DNA from 3 places in the Pseudomonas knackmussii B13 genome. Region 1 is predicted to be linked to each of the others. Evidence: riboswitches for the same ligand, from Rfam matches in the RefSeq annotation. Region 1 holds a riboswitch; each other region holds the start of a gene.
What was found. A riboswitch is a leader RNA that binds a small molecule or an ion and turns the genes downstream of it on or off. The one in region 1 is predicted to bind cobalamin.
Positions count from the first base shown of each region.

Region 2: it holds a riboswitch for cobalamin, as region 1 does, so the genes downstream of both, cobO (cob(I)yrinic acid a,c-diamide adenosyltransferase) here and cobG (precorrin-3B synthase) in region 1, are expected to answer to the same signal.
Region 3: it holds a riboswitch for cobalamin, as region 1 does, so the genes downstream of both, PKB_RS04130 (TonB-dependent receptor domain-containing protein) here and cobG (precorrin-3B synthase) in region 1, are expected to answer to the same signal.

Region 1 is NZ_HG322950.1:691,519-697,296, forward strand. Features, by position in the region: gene PKB_RS03245 (precorrin-2 C(20)-methyltransferase) at 1-222, opposite strand, end outside; gene PKB_RS03250 (precorrin-8X methylmutase) at 219-845, opposite strand; gene cobG (precorrin-3B synthase) at 838-2,172, opposite strand; cobalamin riboswitch at 2,262-2,437, opposite strand; gene PKB_RS03260 (bifunctional cobalt-precorrin-7 (C(5))-methyltransferase/cobalt-precorrin-6B (C(15))-methyltransferase) at 2,506-3,708, shown strand; gene PKB_RS03265 (cobalt-precorrin-6A reductase) at 3,705-4,439, shown strand; gene PKB_RS30075 (hypothetical protein) at 4,510-5,166, opposite strand; gene PKB_RS03275 (SCO family protein) at 5,318-5,778, opposite strand, start outside.
Region 2 is NZ_HG322950.1:1,607,432-1,613,209, reverse strand. Features, by position in the region: gene cbiB (adenosylcobinamide-phosphate synthase CbiB) at 1-625, opposite strand, end outside; gene bluB (5,6-dimethylbenzimidazole synthase) at 622-1,272, opposite strand; gene PKB_RS07740 (cobyrinic acid a,c-diamide synthase CobB) at 1,269-2,564, opposite strand; gene cobO (cob(I)yrinic acid a,c-diamide adenosyltransferase) at 2,564-3,175, opposite strand; cobalamin riboswitch at 3,431-3,652, opposite strand; gene PKB_RS07730 (ABC transporter permease) at 3,831-4,979, shown strand; gene PKB_RS07725 (ABC transporter ATP-binding protein) at 4,976-5,767, shown strand; gene PKB_RS07720 (MlaD family protein) at 5,767-5,778, shown strand, end outside.
Region 3 is NZ_HG322950.1:858,362-864,139, reverse strand. Features, by position in the region: gene PKB_RS04150 (DUF6988 family protein) at 1-390, shown strand, start outside; gene PKB_RS04145 (exodeoxyribonuclease VII small subunit) at 579-821, shown strand; gene ispA ((2E,6E)-farnesyl diphosphate synthase) at 818-1,705, shown strand; gene dxs (1-deoxy-D-xylulose-5-phosphate synthase) at 1,891-3,783, shown strand; cobalamin riboswitch at 3,820-4,018, shown strand; gene PKB_RS04130 (TonB-dependent receptor domain-containing protein) at 4,114-5,778, shown strand, end outside.

The DNA.
Region 1 (5,778 bases):
TTCGGTGGTCACCGGGTACACCAGCGGCAGACGCTCCTGCGCCTCGCCCAGGTGCTGTTCGATGATGCCGAAGGCATTGCCGCCGTGGCCCGCGTGGTGCTTGGCCTTGGCCACGAAGTAGGCGACCACGGGGGCGGATTGCAGCAGGCGCAGGGCCTTGAGGGTGATCAGCTCGGGGTCGCCGGGGCCGACGCCGAGGCCGAGCAGGCGGCCAGTCATCATTCCACCTCCGTGGCCAGGGCGTTCACCGCGGCGGCGGCCATGGCGCTGCCGCCGCGACGGCCGCGGACGATCACGTAGGGCACGCCGCGGCTGTCGGCGGCGAGCAGGTCCTTGGATTCGGCGGCGCCGACGAAGCCCACCGGAAAGCCGAGGATCAGCGCGGGTTTCGGTGCGCCGGCATCGAGCATTTCCAGCAGGTAGAAGAGGGCGGTCGGCGCGTTGCCGATCACCACCACGCTGCCTTCCAGGTGCTCGCGCCAGTGCTCCAGGGCGACCGCCGAGCGGGTGTTGCCCAGCTCGCGGGCCAGCGCCGGGACGTCGGATTCGTTGAGCGTGCAGATCACCGGGTTGTCCGCCGGCAGGCGCGCGCGGGTGATGCCTTCGGCGACCATGCGTGCATCGCAGAGGATCGGCGCGCCTTTCGCCAGGGCTTCGCGGCCGGCTGTGCCGGCGCCGGGGGAGAAGCGCAGCTCCTGCACCACGTCGACCATGCCGCAGGCGTGGATCACCCGCACGGCGAGTTTTTCCAGGTCGGCGGGGATGGCCGAGAGATCGGCCTCGGCACGGATGGTGGCGAAGGATTGGCGGTAGATCGCCTGGCCATCGCGGATGTAATCAAGCATCGGGAATCACTCCGGGATCGCGCAGCCGGTCGGCGGCGGCGTCGAGGGAAAGGTTGCGCGCCAGCGGCTGGCCGAAGCCGGCCACGCGTTGGGGGGGACGGAAGAGGTCGTAGCGGCCGTCGGCGACGGCCAGCAGGGTGAAGGGCGCGACATGGGCGGCGGCGCAGGAGCGCGGGCAGCCGCACAGGTGCACGCCAGCGGGTAGCGGCTCCTGCAGGCGCTCGGCCAGGCGCAGGGCGTCGCCCTTGGTGTCGGCCAGGCCACGGGCGCAGCCGGTCGAGCCGCTGCAGGCGATCAGCCGGGACAGCGGCTGCTCGGCCGAAGTGGTCAGGCCCAGGTCATCCAGTGCGGCGAGCACGGCATCGGCGCGCTCGTTCGGAATGTTCGGCAGCAGCACGCCCTGCCAGGGGGTGAGGCGCAAGGTGCCGTCGCCTTCGCACTCCGACAGGTCGGCGAGCGCGCGCAGCAGTCGGCTGTCCAGGCGGCCGAGCACGAAGCCGGCGCCGATGCTGCACGAGCCTGGCTGGCGCTGCTGGCAAACGCCGAGCTGGGCGAAGGGCTGCACCGGCTGGCGCCGCCAGTTACCCACAGAGGCATCGCGTTGCAGCGGGACGTCGAGCTGTTCCAGCAGGCGTTCGGCCGGTGTCGTTTCGAGGAGCTGGCGCATGCGCGCCTGGCCTTCGCCGGCCAGGTCGAGGAACAGATTCAGCAGCGCTTCGACCAGCACCGGCACCTGCTCAGTGGCAACGGCGGCGAGGGCCGGTTGATCGTCTGCATGGATTGGCGGGCAACCCGCCAGGCCGAAGGCGAAGTGCCCGCCATCCATGGCCGAGAGCCAGAGATCGTGGGGATGTTCGAGCATCGCCAGGCCTTCGCCGCCGTCCAGTTGAATGGCGAACTTGGCCGACAGCGTGTGGAAGCGCGGATTGTCTTGCAGCAGGGCGAGCAGGGTGTCGGCCAGCGGCGTGACGTCCCGCTGCATGGCCGGATCGATGCCGGCGGCGGGGCTGAGCAGCAGGTTGCGCACGTCATCGGCGGCGGCCACGCGCGGGCCGAGCCCGGCGTCGAGCAGCTCGGCGGAAAGCGCTGCTTCGGCGCCGGCATGCACGCCACGAATCTGCAGGTTTGCTCGATTGGTCGCTTCCAGCACGCCATCGGCATGACGTTCGGCGGCAGCGGCTATGGCGCGCGCGGCGACGGCGTCGAGACGCCCGCCGGGCAGCTTGATGCGGCAGATGCCGCCATCGCGCGAGGCGACGATGCGCAGCAGCCCCGGGCAGGCCGAGGGGCGGATGGCAGTGGACGGGGCAGGGGACGGGCGCTGCACAGGGTCACCAGGGCTGGGTCGCCGTGACCATGCGGATCGCCTCGGAGGGCGACCTCACAACACCGATACACCCCGCTCGATGTCTGCACGTGCGACTGGTCTCGTCGGCAGGTCTCCTGGCTGGCAGGTCCTCATCCAGCGCGGCCTTCCCGGTTGCCCAGTGGCCAATTCGCGCGGACTCGCTGCTTACAGTTGCGGGGGCAGCCACGGTTGGTCCCGTGTTCCCTCTTCGGCCCTGATGGGCACCGACGAAGCGCGTATTATGCCCGCTTTGTCCGAATGCTGGAAAAGCCTGCCCGTCGGATCGGTGGGCAGCGAGATCGAGGAGTTTCCATGACAGCCTGGCTGACCATCGTCGGCATCGGCGAGGACGGCTATGCCGGCCTCGGCAAGGCCGCTCGCCGCGCGCTGCTGGCGGCCGGCGTGGTGTTCGGCGGCGAGCGCCAGCTGGACCTTTTGCCGCACTGCCTGAAGGCCCGCCGCGTGGCCTGGCCGAGTCCCTTCGACCTGGCGCCTCTGCTGGCGCGGCGCGGCACGCCGACCTGCGTGCTGGCCAGCGGCGACCCGATGTTCTTCGGCATAGGCGCGACCCTCGCGCGGCAGTTGCCGGTGGAGGAGATGCAGGTGCTGCCGGCGCCGTCCTCGGTGAGCCTGGCCGCTGCGCGCCTGGGCTGGCCGCTGCAGGCGGTCGAGCTGCTGTCGCTGGTCGGTCGCCCGCTGGCGGCGCTCAATTCGCGCCTGCATGCGGGGCGTCGCCTGTTGCTGCTGAGCAACGACGGCCGCAGCCCGGCAGCGGTTGCGGCGCTGCTGCGTGAGCGCGGTTTCGCGCCGAGCCGGCTGAGTGTGCTGGAGCACCTGGGCGGCGAACGCGAGCGGCGCATCGATGGTTTGGCTGCCGATTGGGCGGTCGACGAGACGGCTGCGCTCAATGTCATCGCCATCGACTGCATGGCCGGCGACGATGCCCGGCGCCTGCCGTTGACGCCCGGCCTGCCGGACGACGCCTATCGCCACGACGGCCAACTGACCAAACGCGACGTGCGCGCCGTGACCCTCGGGCGCCTGGCGCCGGAGCCGGGCGAACTGCTCTGGGACGTCGGCGCCGGTTGCGGCTCCATCGGTATCGAGTGGATGCGCGCGCACCCCAGTTGCCGCGCTATCGCTATCGAGGCCGATGCAGGGCGCCAGGGCCATATCGCGCATAACCGCGACGCTCTCGGCGTTCCCGGCCTGCAACTGGTCGCCGGACACGCGCCCGAAGCGCTGGACGGACTGGAAGCGCCCGACGCCATCTTCATCGGCGGCGGCGTCACCGTGCCGGGCGTGCTGGAAAGCTGCTGGGCCAACCTGAAATCGGGCGGCCGCCTGCTGGCCAACGCCGTGACCCTGCAGAGCGAAGCGACGCTGGTGAGCTGGCGCGAGCGCCATGGCGGCGAGCTGGTCCGTCTGCAAGTGGCCCAGGCACAAGCGCTGGGCAGCTTCGACACCTGGCGCGCGGCGCTGCCGATCACCTTGCTGGCGCTGCGCAAGCCATGAGCGGCAAGCGCGTCCTGCTGCTCGGTGGCATAGGCGAGGCGCTGTCCATTGCCCGTCGCCTCGGCCCGCAACACCTGTACAGCCTCGCCGGACTGGGCAAGGTGCCGGACGACCTGGCCTGCCAGGTGCGAGTCGGCGGCTTCGGCGGTGCCGAGGGGCTGGCGCAGTTCATCGTCGAACACGGCTATGACCTGCTGCTCGATGCCACCCATCCCTACGCCGCGCAGATCAGCGCGAATGCCGCGCGCGCCGCGCAGCTGGCCGGTGTGCCCTGCTGGGCGCTGCGCCGTCCGGGCTGGCAGGCTGGTGCTGGCGACGACTGGCGCGAGGTGCGCGACTGGGCAGCGCTGATCGAGGCGTCGGCGCCATTCCGCCGTCCGCTGTTCACCCTGGGCCGCGAACCGCTGGAGCACCTGCACGAGATTCCCGCCGAGCAGTTCTGGACGGTGCGCTGCCTGCAAACCCTGCCGGGTGCGGAGCGCGCGGAAGTGCTGGGCGCACGTGGGCCCTTCACGCTGGAGGGCGAGCGCGAGCTGTTCGAGCGCCTGGGGACCGATGTGCTGATCAGCAAGAACAGCGGCAGCCAGGCCACCGAGCCGAAGCTGCAGGTGGCGCGTGAGCGGGGGATTCCGGTGCTGATACTGGCGCGTCCCGAACTGCCGACAGTGGACCGGCAGTTCGAGGGCGTCGAAGAGATGTGGGAGGCGTTGGGGCCTCTCGTCAACGGATAACGAGCGCTTCAACCGCAGCCTGGGGAGCGGCGTATGACCGCGAAGGGTCATACGCCGCTCGGTTAGCTAACTAGCTGGCGCCGCGGTCGTCGCCGGGCTCAGCGTGATTGCCGTGATCGTCTCCGGCCTCGGCGTGATTGCCGTGATCGTCTCCGGCCTCGGCGTGATTGCCATGGTCGTCTCCGGCCTCGGCGTGATTGCCATGGTCGTCACCGGCTTCGGCGTGGTTGCCGTGGTCATCGCCGGCTTCGGCATGGTTGCCATGGTCGTCCCCGGCCTCGGCATGGGTACCGCTACGGCCGCTGTTGCCGGCGCTGTCGCCGCTGTGGCTGCTGCCGCTGTTGGCACTGCCGTGACCGCTGTTGCCGCCGCCATGGCCGCTACCGCTTCCACCGCCACTGCTGCCTCCACCGTGGCCGCCGCCATTGCCGCCGCCGCTGCCACCACCGCCGTGACCGCCACCGCCGCCGCCGCTGCCACCACCGCCATGGCCGCCACCACCGCCGCCGCTGCCGCCACCGCCATGGCCGCCACCACCGCCGCCGCTGCCGCCACCACCGCCGCCGCTGCCGCCACCACCGTGGCCGCCTCCGCCTCCGCCTCCGCCGCTACCGCCTTCCCGCGCCTCGGCGCTGGAAAGCGGCGAAAGATTGTCGGGCAGCCAGGAATGAGCCGCTACCAGTGCACCAGCAACGGCCAGGACCAACAGGCTTTTCTTCAACTTCATGGGAGTCTCTCCATTGGCTTTGGGGCACGAGGCCCGAACTGGGGCTCACATGCTCTGGGTCCACTGACGGCCCTCGGAAAGAGCGGCCAGTGATTACGGAACACGCCAGGAAGGCGATCGCGCCGACCGGTCGTCGGGCGGCGCGGCGCTTTCACTGGCTGGCCTGCTGCAGTGCCGGCTTTGCAGGGGCAGTCGGCGGCAAAGGGTTGTCGAGGTAGGTGAGCAGCGCTTCGACGTCCGTTTCGCCCAGCCCCATGTTGGGCATGGCCACCTGGTTGAACTGCTGGTAGAGCGCGCTGGCGATCGGGTCCTGCTCGGCCAGCATGCGGTCCGGCTCGCGCAGCCAGCGGCTCAGCCAGGCGCGTTCGCGGCGCTGGGTGACGCCGGCGAGGTCCGGGCCTATGGCCTGGCGCAGGGCGTTGGCGTCGGCGCCCAGGGAGTGGCAGGCGGAGCAGCGGGTGCGGAACAGCTGCTCGCCGTGCGAGGGCGTGCGCAGCTGGGGCGCGTCGGCGTAGCTGTTGGGCTTGGCGCTGGCCAGCTTCCAGTTGTGCAGCTCGTTGCCCAGGCGGTCGGCGAGGATGTACGGATTCTCGAAGGGCGAGACCTTCATCC
Region 2 (5,778 bases), 920 kb from region 1:
TGAAATTGAGGACATCGTCGATCTTCGCCGCCGCCCAGCCGAAGCGCTCGAAGCGCGGGTTGCGGTAGCCCCACATGGCGTCGAGGGTATTGCTCAGGCGATAGAGCACCACGCCCGGCGCACCGGCCACCGCGAACCAGAACAGCGCAGCGAAGACCGCATCGCTGCCGTTCTCCAGCACGGACTCGGTCGCTGCCTTGGCCACCGCGCTGGCATCCAACTCGGCGGTTTCGCGGCTGACCATATAGCCCACACGCAGGCGCGCCTCGGGCAGATCGCCCTGGCGCAGCGCCCGTGCCACCGGCTCGGCGTGCTCGCCCAGGCTGCGCAGGCCGATGGCGGCATACAAGGCAACGGCCTCGACCAGCCAGCCGAGGTGCGGAATGAAGGTGAGCATCCAGACGATCAGCGTCAGAGGCAGCACGGCAAGCGCCCAGGCGGTGACGCCATGGCTGCGCCAGCCAAGGCCGGGCGCGTCTGCTGCGAGCCCATCGCGCGGGCCGTTGAAACGGCGTTCCAGGCGATTGGCGAAACGACCGAAGGCGACCAGCGGGTGCCAGCGCTTCGGCTCGCCCAGCAGGCTGTCCAGGGACACGCCCAATACGCTCAAAAGGGCCAGGCTCATGGGTGTTCTCCCCAGTGGTTCTCGTACAACAAATCCGCCAGCGGGCGCGGCTGGCGCCAGCCTTCCAGGGCGAGCATCGGCGCCGGGTAGAACTCGCGTACCGGCCCCAGGCAAAGCACCGCAACCGCCTCGCTGCCTTCCGGCAGACCGAGCAGTTCGCCCAAAGCGGCGGGATCGAACAACGACACCCAGCCCATCCCCAGCCCTTCGGCGCGCGCCGCCAGCCAGAGGTTCTGGATGGCACAGGACAGCGAGGCCAGGTCCATCTGCGGCAGGGTGCGGCGGCCGAAGACATGGGCCTCGCGGCCATCCATCAGCGCCGCCACCAGCAGTTCGGCGCAGTCGCGGACGCCCTCGACCTTGAGCTTCATGAAGTCGTCGGAACGCTCGCCCAGCGCTTCGGCAGTCTTCACCCGCTCCTCCTCCACCAGGCCATGAATGGCCTCGCGCAGCTCGGGACGGGGGATGCGAATGAAGCGCCAGGGTTGCATCAGGCCGACGCTCGGCGCCTGGTGCGCCGCTTCGAGCAGGCGCGCCAGCAATTCGGGCGCGACCTCGCCACCGCTGAAGTGACGCATGTCGCGGCGCTCGGCGATGGTCCGGTAGAGGGCGGCGCGCTCTTCGGCGCTGTAGGCGTGTTCGCTCATGGGCGGAAGATCGCGGCGGCCGCCGCCGGGTTGGACGGCAGGTAGAAGTGGATGTACGAAGCGGTCAGCCGGCCCAGGCGGAACACCGCCTCGGCCACCGGCTTGGCGTTCGGGCAAGTGCCGCGCAAGGCAGGCTCCACCTCGGTATCCAGCAGCGAATGGTGGAAGGTGTGACCGCGCAGCGGCCCCTCCGGCAGTTCGACTTCCTGCAACGCCAGGGCGGCCAGCCTTTTTTGCAGCGTGGCGCGACCGGGCAGCAGGCCGAGCAACTGGCCGCACAGGCCATTGGCATCGGTCAGGTGGTCGAGCAGGTAGAGCATGCCGCCGCACTCGGCGAGCAAGGGCTTGCCGTCGGTGTGATGGGCGCGGATGGCCTGGGCCATGGCACGGTTGTTCTCCAGCTGCGGCAGGTGCAGCTCGGGGTAGCCACCGGGCAGGTAGAGGCTGTCCACCTCCGGCAGATGTTCATCGTGCAACGGCGAGAAGAACTCCAGCTCGGCACCCAGCTCGCGCAACAGGTCGAGGTTGGCCTGGTAGAGGAAGGCGAAGGCCGAGTCGCGCGCGACGCCAATGCGCACGCCAGCCAGCGGCTGCGACAGACCGGGCTCATCCGGCGCGGCGAAGGCCACCGGCGGTGGCAGGTCTACCGCGCTGCTGGCGGCCAGCGCATCGGCGGCGGCGTCCAGGCGTGCGTCGAGGTCTGCCAGCTCGTCAGCCTGCACCAGGCCGAGGTGGCGGCTGGGCAATTCCAGATCGGCACTGCGCGGCAGCGCGCCGTACCAGCGAATCCAATCCGGCAGGCTTTCGCGCAGCAGGTCGCTGTGGCGCTGGCTGCCGACACGGTTGCCGAGCACGCCGGAGAACGGCAGGCCCGGCTGGTAGGTGGCGAGGCCCACGGCGAGGGCGCCGAAGGTCTGCGCCATGGCCTGGCCATTGATCACACCGAGCACCGGCACATCGAAGGTGCGCGCGAGGTCAGCGGCGGACGGCGTGCCGTCGAACAGGCCCATCACCCCCTCGATGAGGATCAGGTCGGCCTCTCCCGCCGCTTCCCAGAGCAGCCGTCGGCTCTGCGCCTCGCCAACCATCCACAGATCGAGCTGGTAGACCTGCGCACCACTGGCGCGGGCGAGGATCATCGGGTCGAGGAAGTCCGGGCCGACCTTGAACACCCGCACCTTGCGCCCCTGGCGCGCGTGCAGGCGGGCCAGGGCGGCGGTGACGGTGGTCTTGCCCTGCCCGGAGGCCGGCGCAGCGATCAGCAGCGCCGGGCACTGGCGCGCCTGCGGCATCAGAACTCCACCCCTTTCTGCGCCTTGATCCCGGCCTTGAAGGCGTGCTTGACCAGGCCCATCTCGGTGACGGTGTCGGCGGCCTCGATCATCCCCGGCTGCGCGGCGCGGCCGGTGACGATCACATGCTGGTGCGCGGGGCGCGCGGCGATATCCGCGAGCACCGTCTCCAACTCCAGGTAGCCGTGCTTGAGGGCGATGTTCAGTTCGTCGAAGACGATCAGACCTACGGCCGGGTCGGCCAGCAGTTCGCGCGCAACATCCCAGGCCTGCCGGGCCTTCTCGATGTCGCGCTGGCGGTCCTGGGTTTCCCAGGTGAAGCCCTCGCCCATCACGTGATAGCGCACCTGCTCGGGGAAGCGACGGAAGAAGGCTTCTTCACCGGTAGTGGCGGCGCCCTTGATGAACTGCACCACGCCAGCCTGCATACCGTGGCCGAGGGCGCGGGCGAGCATGCCGAAGGCCGAGCTGCTCTTGCCCTTGCCGTTGCCGGTGAGCACCAGCAGCACGCCGCGCTCGTCCTGCGCCTGGGCGATCATTTCGTCGATCACCGCTTTCTTGCGCTGCATGCGTGCGCGGTGGCGCTCGTCCTTTTCCACGGATTCGCTCATCGGGGATTCTCCTGGCCACGGGCGGCCGTGCTCGCGACGCTCGTGCGCCGGGGCTGAAGGGGCGGGATGAAGGACGCGGCGGCAATGACCGCAGGATGACGACGGACGACAGCCGCGCGGCCTGGGGCCGTGGCTGCAAGAGAAATGCTCATCTGCCTGATCGCTCCACCGCTCTCACCCGCGCGGTACAAAACCTTGAGGACGTCGGGGCGGTCGGATCGCGGTCAGGAAGGCACGCGGCCGACGGCTTCCTGCACGTCGTCTGCGCTACGGGCCGGTCTCCGGGCTCGCGAGTGGAGGTCCGTATGGACTTCCCCGATCGCGCCTTCCCATGCCGGAGCACAGTGGCCATTGCGATCGTCTGACTCGCCTACCGTTGCGGGGGCAGCGCCGGAATGACCGATTCGAGTCGGTGTCACCGGCTTCCCTGTTTCACCTTCAGACGGATCTGAAGGCACCTGTAGCAGGCGCGCAGCTTAGAGGCTGGCGGGGTGGCCGGTCAATCGACGCCAGCCAGGCCTTCGAGAGCGGCGGCCGACGGCGCCCGCGCTGCCGGACGGATTGCAGCTGGAAGGATGTCCATCGCCGCACGGCTCATTTGTCTTGCGCCTTGCGTGCAATGAAGGCGGCGGTTATCTCCGCTAGACTCGCCGGCATGACCGAAACCACTCAGACCAGCCAGCTGCGCCTGGACACCTCCGCCTCCCCGCCCCTGCTGCGCATCAGCGGCGACTGGACACTCGCCCACTTCGCCGACCTGCAGAAGCAGATAGCCGGCCTCGACGCCCAGCACCGCCAAGCCGCGCATTGCGATCTCGACGGCCTCGGCGCGCTCGACACCGCCGGCGCCAGTCTGCTCGCCGACCTGCTGGGCAGCACCGGCCTGCAACACCTGGACGAACTGGCCGCCAACGTGCCGGCCGAGCGCCGCGCCCTGCTCCGCGCGGTCGGCACCTCCATCGGGCAATGCCGGCTGGAAGAGCGCACGCCGCCCCCGGGCAACGCCCTGATCGATCTGCTGGAACGCATCGGCCGCGCCATGCTCGCCTTCCGCAGCGACCTGGTCGGCGTGCTCGGCTTCATCGGTCTCACCCTCGAGAGCCTGCTGCGCTGCATGCTCAACCCGCGCCGCTGGCGCCCCACCTCCCTGGCCGCGCACATGGAGCAGACTGGCCTGGACGCGGTGCCGATCGTGGCGCTGCTGACCTTCATGGTCGGCGCCGTGGTGGCCTTCCTCGGCGCCACGGTGCTGAACAAGTTCGGCGCGGCCATCTACACCGTCGACCTGGTCGGCTTCTCCTTCCTGCGCGAATTCGGCGTGCTGCTCACCGCCATCCTGCTCGCAGGGCGCACCGCCAGCGCCTTCACCGCGCAGATCGGCTCGATGAAGTCGAACCAGGAAATCGACGCCATCCGCGCCCTCGGCCTCGACCCCATGGAGCTGCTGGTGCTGCCACGGGTGCTCGCCCTGCTGCTGGTGCTGCCCATGCTGACTTTCCTCGCCATGCTCGCCGGCATCGCCGGCGGCGGCGTGGTCTGCGCGCTGGCCCTGGACATTTCGCCGCGGCTGTTCATCGTCACCCTGCAGAACGACATATCCTTGCAGCACTTCCTGGTCGGCATGGTCAAGGCGCCGATCTTCGCCTTCCTGATCGCCGTGATCGGCTGCCTGGAAGGCTTCCGCGTCAGCGGCAGCGCGCAATCGGTGGGCGAGCACACCACCTCGGCGGTGGTGCAGTCGATCTTCGTGGTGATCCTGCTCGACGCGGTGGCCGCGCTGTTCTTCATGGAGATGGGCTGGTGAACACGGACGAACCCATCATCCAGGTCCGCGACCTGTGCAACCGCTTCGGCGACCACGCAGTGCACGAGCACCTCGACCTCGACGTGCGCCGTGGCGAGATCCTCGGCGTGGTCGGCGGCTCGGGCACCGGCAAGTCTGTTCTGCTGCGCAGCATCGTCGGCCTGCGCCGGCCACAGGAGGGCGAGGTGCGGGTGTTCGGCCAGAACCTGCTGGCGCTTTCCGCCGAACAGCGCTCGCCGCTGGAGCGGCGCTTCGGCGTGCTGTTCCAGAACGGCGCGCTGTTCTCCTCGCTGACCGTCGCGGAGAACGTCTGCCTGCCGCTGATCGAGCACGCCGGCCTGTCGCGCGAGGCCGCGCAGTACCTGGCCAAGGTGAAGATTTCCCTCGCGGGTCTGCCGCCGGATGCCGGCGACAAGTATCCGGCCGAGCTGTCCGGCGGCATGGTCAAGCGCGCCGCCCTTGCCCGCGCCCTGGCGCTGGACCCGGACATCCTGTTCCTCGATGAACCCACCGCCGGCCTCGACCCGATAGGCGCGGCGGCCTTCGACCAACTGATCCTGACCCTGCGCGACGCCTTCGGCCTCAGTGTGTTCCTGGTCACCCACGACCTCGACACCCTCTACACCATCTGCGACCGGGTCGCGGTGCTGTCGCAGAAGCGAGTGCTGGTGATCGGCACCCTGGACGAGGTGGCAGCCACCGACGATGCCTGGATCCAGGACTATTTCCATGGCCCGCGTGGCCGCGCTGCGCAGCAGGCGACGCAGCGCCTTACGGAGGAAAACTAATGGAAACCCGC
Region 3 (5,778 bases), 170 kb from region 1:
CTGGAGAAGATCTGCCAGCCCCTTACGCTGGAAACTGAACAAGCTGCGAAAAGCCTTCCTGGATTGGATGACATGCTGAAGAAGCTGGAGAACACACCAAGTGCTCCGCAAATGGCTGTTATTCAGCTCGTGGACTTCAAGCGAGTGATGCTTAAAGCCCTGAACTCGTACGTTCATGGCGGCCTCCATCCTCTACGGCGACACGCCGAAGGTTTTCCCATTCCGCTAGCAATAGAAGTCGTCAGGAACTCCAACGGCCTGGCAACGATGGCGGGAATGATGATGGCTCTACTAACTCGAGATCCCACAATCACCCAGCCAATGAGGCATATCCAACTGAAGTTCCACGACTGCCTCCCTCAACTTCTATATCCAGCAGCCAAGGCGTAACCGAAATACCTGAGGGCGGTTCCCTGTCATTCGACGGCCATCCAGTTGCCAGGGACGTGCTTCTCGACTCAATGCACACGGTATTCATCGAGAGCTTCCGAAGCCCGCTCAAAAGCCCCGCAAATTTGCCCGCAAGCCCCGTCTCTGCTAGTGTCGCCGGGTTTTGAACACCCCCGCCGAGAGTCCCCATGGCCCGCAAGAAAGCCGTCGATTTCGAGCAGTCCCTCGCTGAACTGCAAACCCTGGTGGAACGCCTGGAGAGTGGCGAGCTGTCCCTGGAGGATTCGCTCGGTGCCTTCGAGCAGGGCATCCGCCTGACCCGTGATTGCCAGTCGGCGCTCAGCCAGGCCGAGCAGAAGGTGCAGATCCTCCTGGAGCGCGATGGCGAGCTGAGCGAGGCGCCCTTCGATTCGGCGGGCGACGAAGCATGATCAGCGAGTACCAGGCGCGCTGCCAGGCGCGTGTCGATGCCGCGCTCGACGCCCTTTTCGTTGCTCCCCGCCCCGAACTCACCCGCATCTACCAGGCCATGCGCTACAGCGTCGTGAATGGCGGCAAGCGCGTGCGCCCGCTGCTGGCCTATGCCGCCTGCGAGGCCCTGGGCGGTGACATCGCCCGTGCCGATGGCGCGGCTTGCGCGGTGGAGCTGATCCACGCCTATTCGCTGGTGCATGACGACCTGCCGGCGATGGACGACGACGACCTGCGCCGTGGCCAGCCGACCACGCACATCGCCTTCGACGAGGCCTGTGCGATCCTCGCTGGCGACGGCCTGCAGGCGCTGGCCTTCGAGGTGCTGGGCGATGCCGTGCGCAACCCGCAGGACGTCGATACGCGGCTGGCCATGGTCACCGCCCTGGCGCGTGCCGCCGGTTCTGCCGGGATGGTCGGCGGCCAGGCCATCGACCTCGAATCCGTGGGCCGCAAGATCGACCAGGCGGCGCTGGAGAACATGCACCGGCACAAGACCGGCGCGCTGATCGAAGCCAGCGTGCGCCTCGGCGCCCTGGCCAGCGGCAATGCCGATACCACCCGTCTGGATGCCCTCTCCCACTACGCCAAGGCCATCGGCCTGGCGTTCCAGGTGCAGGACGACATCCTCGACGTGGAGAGCGACACCGCCACCCTCGGCAAGACCCAGGGCAAGGACGAGGCGAACGACAAGCCTACCTACCCCGCGCTGCTCGGCCTCGACGCCGCCAAGGCCTATGCCCTGGGCCTGCGCGACCAGGCGCTGGCCGCGCTGGAAGGCTTCGACGCCAACGCCGAGCCACTGCGCCAGCTGGCCCGCTACATCGTCGAGCGACGCAGCTGATCGACGCACGGGGCAAGGACCGCCCCGTCAGATTCCCCTGCATCCCCCCTTCTCAGTAATTCCGCCTAGCCCATGCCGACGCTGCAGACCATCCGGTCTGCCCGTGAACGCGCCGCGCCTTGCTTGGGCCTGCCCGATGCATCGGGTAAACTTCCGCATCTTTGCCTCTTATAACGATCAGCCCGATGCCCACGACGTTCCACGAGATTCCCCGCGAGCGCCCCGCCACGCCCCTGCTGGACCGAGCCAGCACGCCGGTCGAGCTGCGCCGTCTCGGCGAGGCTGAGCTCGTCACCCTCGCTGACGAACTGCGCCAGTACCTGCTGTACACCGTCGGCCAGACCGGCGGGCACTTTGGCGCCGGCCTCGGTGTGGTCGAGCTGACCATCGCTCTGCACTACGTCTTCGACACCCCGGACGACCGCCTGGTGTGGGACGTGGGCCACCAGGCCTACCCGCACAAGATCCTCACCGGCCGCCGCGAGCGCATGGGCACGCTGCGCCAGAAGGACGGCCTGGCCGCCTTCCCGCGCCGCAGCGAGAGCGAGTACGACACCTTCGGCGTCGGGCATTCCAGTACCTCCATCAGCGCCGCGCTTGGCATGGCCATCGCCGCGCGCATGCAGGGTTCGGGGCGCAAGTCGGTGGCGGTGATCGGTGACGGCGCGCTGACCGCCGGCATGGCCTTCGAGGCGCTGAACCACGCGTCCGACGTGCAGGCCGACATGCTGGTGATCCTCAACGACAACGACATGTCGATCTCGCACAACGTCGGCGGCCTGTCGAACTACCTGGCGAAGATCCTCTCCAGCCGCACCTACAGCAGCATGCGCGAAGGCAGCAAGAAGGTGCTCTCGCGCCTGCCCGGCGCCTGGGAGATCGCCCGCCGCACCGAGGAATACGCCAAGGGCATGCTGGTCCCCGGCACCCTCTTCGAGGAGCTGGGCTGGAACTACATCGGCCCGATCGACGGCCACGACCTGCCGACCCTGGTCGCCACGCTGCGCAACATGCGCGACCTCAAGGGCCCGCAGTTCCTCCACGTGATCACCAAGAAGGGCAAGGGCTTCGGCCCGGCGGAACTGGACCCCATCGGCTACCACGCGATCACCAAGCTGGAGCCGGCCGGCGCCGCGCCGAAGAAGGCCGGCGGTCCGAAGTACTCGAACGTGTTCGGCCAGTGGCTGTGCGACATGGCGTCGCAGGACCCGCGCCTTGTCGGCATCACCCCGGCGATGAAGGAAGGCTCCGACCTGGTCGCCTTTGCCGAGCGCTTCCCGGACCGCTACTTCGACGTCGCCATCGCCGAGCAGCACGCCGTGACCCTGGCGGCCGGCATGGCCTGCGACGGCGTCAAGCCGGTGGTGGCGATCTACTCCACCTTCCTGCAGCGCGGTTATGACCAGCTGATCCACGACGTCGCAGTGCAGAACCTCGACGTGCTCTTCGCCATCGACCGCGCCGGCCTGGTCGGCGAAGACGGCCCGACCCACGCGGGCAGCTTCGACCTCTCCTACCTGCGCTGCATCCCCGGCATCCTGGTGATGACGCCCAGCGACGAAGACGAGCTGCGCAAGCTGCTGACCACCGGCTACCTGTTCGAAGGCCCGGCGGCAGTGCGCTACCCGCGCGGCAGCGGCCCGAACACCCCGATCGAACCGGCGCTGGAGCCGGTGGAAATCGGCAAGGGCGTGGTTCGCCGCCGCGGCAGCGCCGGCAAGGTCGCCATCCTCGCCTTCGGCGTGCAGCTGGCCGAAGCCCTGCAGGTGGCCGAGCGCTTCGACGCGACCGTGGTCGACATGCGCTTCGTCAAACCGCTCGACGAAGCCCTGGTGCGTGAGCTGGCCGACAGCCACGAGTTGCTGGTGACCATCGAGGAGAACGCCGTGATGGGTGGCGCCGGCGCCGCCGTCAGCGAGTTCCTCGCCCACGAGAACCGCCAGCAGCCGATCCTCCACCTGGGCCTGCCGGACTACTACGTGGAGCACGCCAAGCCGAGCCAGATGCTTGCCGAGTGCGGCCTCGACGCGGCCGGCATCGAGCGCGCCATCGCCGAGCGCCTGGCGCAGCTGGGCTGACCGCTAGGCGCATTGCTCCCCCTGAGCCTTGCAGCGACGGGCGCACCCTTATAAGGTGCGCCCGTTTTCGTTCGAGGTAACGGGAAGCAGGTGAAAGACCTGCGCTGCCCCCGCAACGGTAACCGACCGCAGGCCACGGCCTGCCGCGCTCCGATCCGCCACTGTGCGACACGCATGGGAAGGCCGCGAGCGTGCGTGTCGGCAGCCCGGAGACCGCCCTCGACGCGATCCGACTGGTGTTGCGGAGGGCCGCACCGTCAAGCACGGCCGCGAGCCGTCCTTGTCCGCCCTCCTCGAAAGTCGCCGACGTACTTTTGAGGATTCCAATCCATGAAGCTTTCCCGTCTCGCCTTGGCCGTCGCCGTACTGCCCGGGGCTTCCTTCGCCGCGACCGATGCCGAGCAGGCCTACAAGCTGCCGGACATGGTCATCACCTCGGCGCGCATGGCGCAGCCGCGCGACCAGGCCACCTCGGCCAACACCGTGTTCACCCGCGACGACATCGAGCGCCTGCAGGCCCGCAGCGTGCCTGAGCTGCTGCAGCGCGTGCCGGGCGTGCAGGTGAGCACTGCCGCCGGGCTGATCAGCTACTCGGTGCGCGGCAGCAACACCGCGCAGACCCTGGTGCTGGTCGACGGCCAGCGCATCGCCTCGGCGAGCAGCGGCATCGCCCGCCTGGACTACCTGAGCATCGACAACATCGAGCGCGTCGAAGTGACCCGCGGTCCGCGCTCCTCGCTGTACGGCGCCGACGCCATCGGCGGGGTGATCCAGATCTTCACCCGTCGCGGCGAAACCGGCCTGCACCCGGAAGTACGCCTGGCGGCGGGCAACCACGGCACCTTCGAGCGCAGCGCCTCGCTGGCCGGTGGCGACGAGCGCACCCGCTTCAACCTCGGCGCCAGCCTCGACGAAACCCAGGGCTGGGACATGACCCGCGACAACCGCGGCGCCGACAGCGACGACGACGGCCGGCGCAACAAGGCCGTGCACCTGAACCTCGACCACCAGTTGAACGACGACTGGAAGGCCGGTTTCAGCCTCAACGACCAGCGCGGCGACAGCGAATACGACGACGCCTACAGCTACGCGCCGGGCCTGCCTCACGACGAGTTCCGTGTCAGCAGCTACAGCGGCTACCTCGAAGGCCAGCTCACCGACATGTGGAGCAGCCGCGTCGAACTGGGCCGCAGCTACGACCGCAACAAGGCGGTCGGCGCCGCCGAGGACTGGAACAACGGCAGCCTGGAAACCACCCGCCACTCGGCGAGCTGGATCAACCGCCTGCAGCTGGACCCGCGCAACCAACTGGCCCTGGGCGCCGACTGGTACGAAGACCAGGTCGACGGCAGCACCACGTTCGCCGAGGACAGCCGCGAGAACCACGCCTTCTTCGCCCAGCACAGCTTCAAGGCCGACGCCTTCTCCACTGAGCTGGGCCTGCGCCACGACGACAACCAGCGCTACGGCACGCAGAACAGCTGGAACGGCGCCCTGACCCTGCCGGTGGGCGACAAGCAGAGCTGGATCGCCAGCTACGGCGAGGGCTTCCGCGCGCCGACCTTCAGCGACCTCTACTACCCCGGCGCCGGCAACCCGAACCTCAAGGCCGAGACCTCGAAGACCTACGAGCTGCAATGGCGCGGCGAGTTCGACGGCAACCACCTGGACGCCTCGATCTACCGCACCGAGGTCGACGACCTGATCGCCTGGGACAGCACCGCCAACCAGCCGGAGAACATCGCCAAGGCGCGCATCAACGGCTTCGAGGCGAACTGGGCGCGTGAGGTCTACGGCTGGCAAGCCAACCTCGGCGTAGCGGTGATCGACCCGCGTGACCGCGACACCGGCCACACCCTGCCGCGCCGCGCCCGCCGCACCCTGAGCCTGGACCTGGACCGCCAGTTCGGCGCCTTCGGCCTGGGCGGCAGCTGGCGCGCGCTGAGCAACAGCTATGCAGACGCTGCGAACAGCGAACAGCTCGGCGGCTACGGC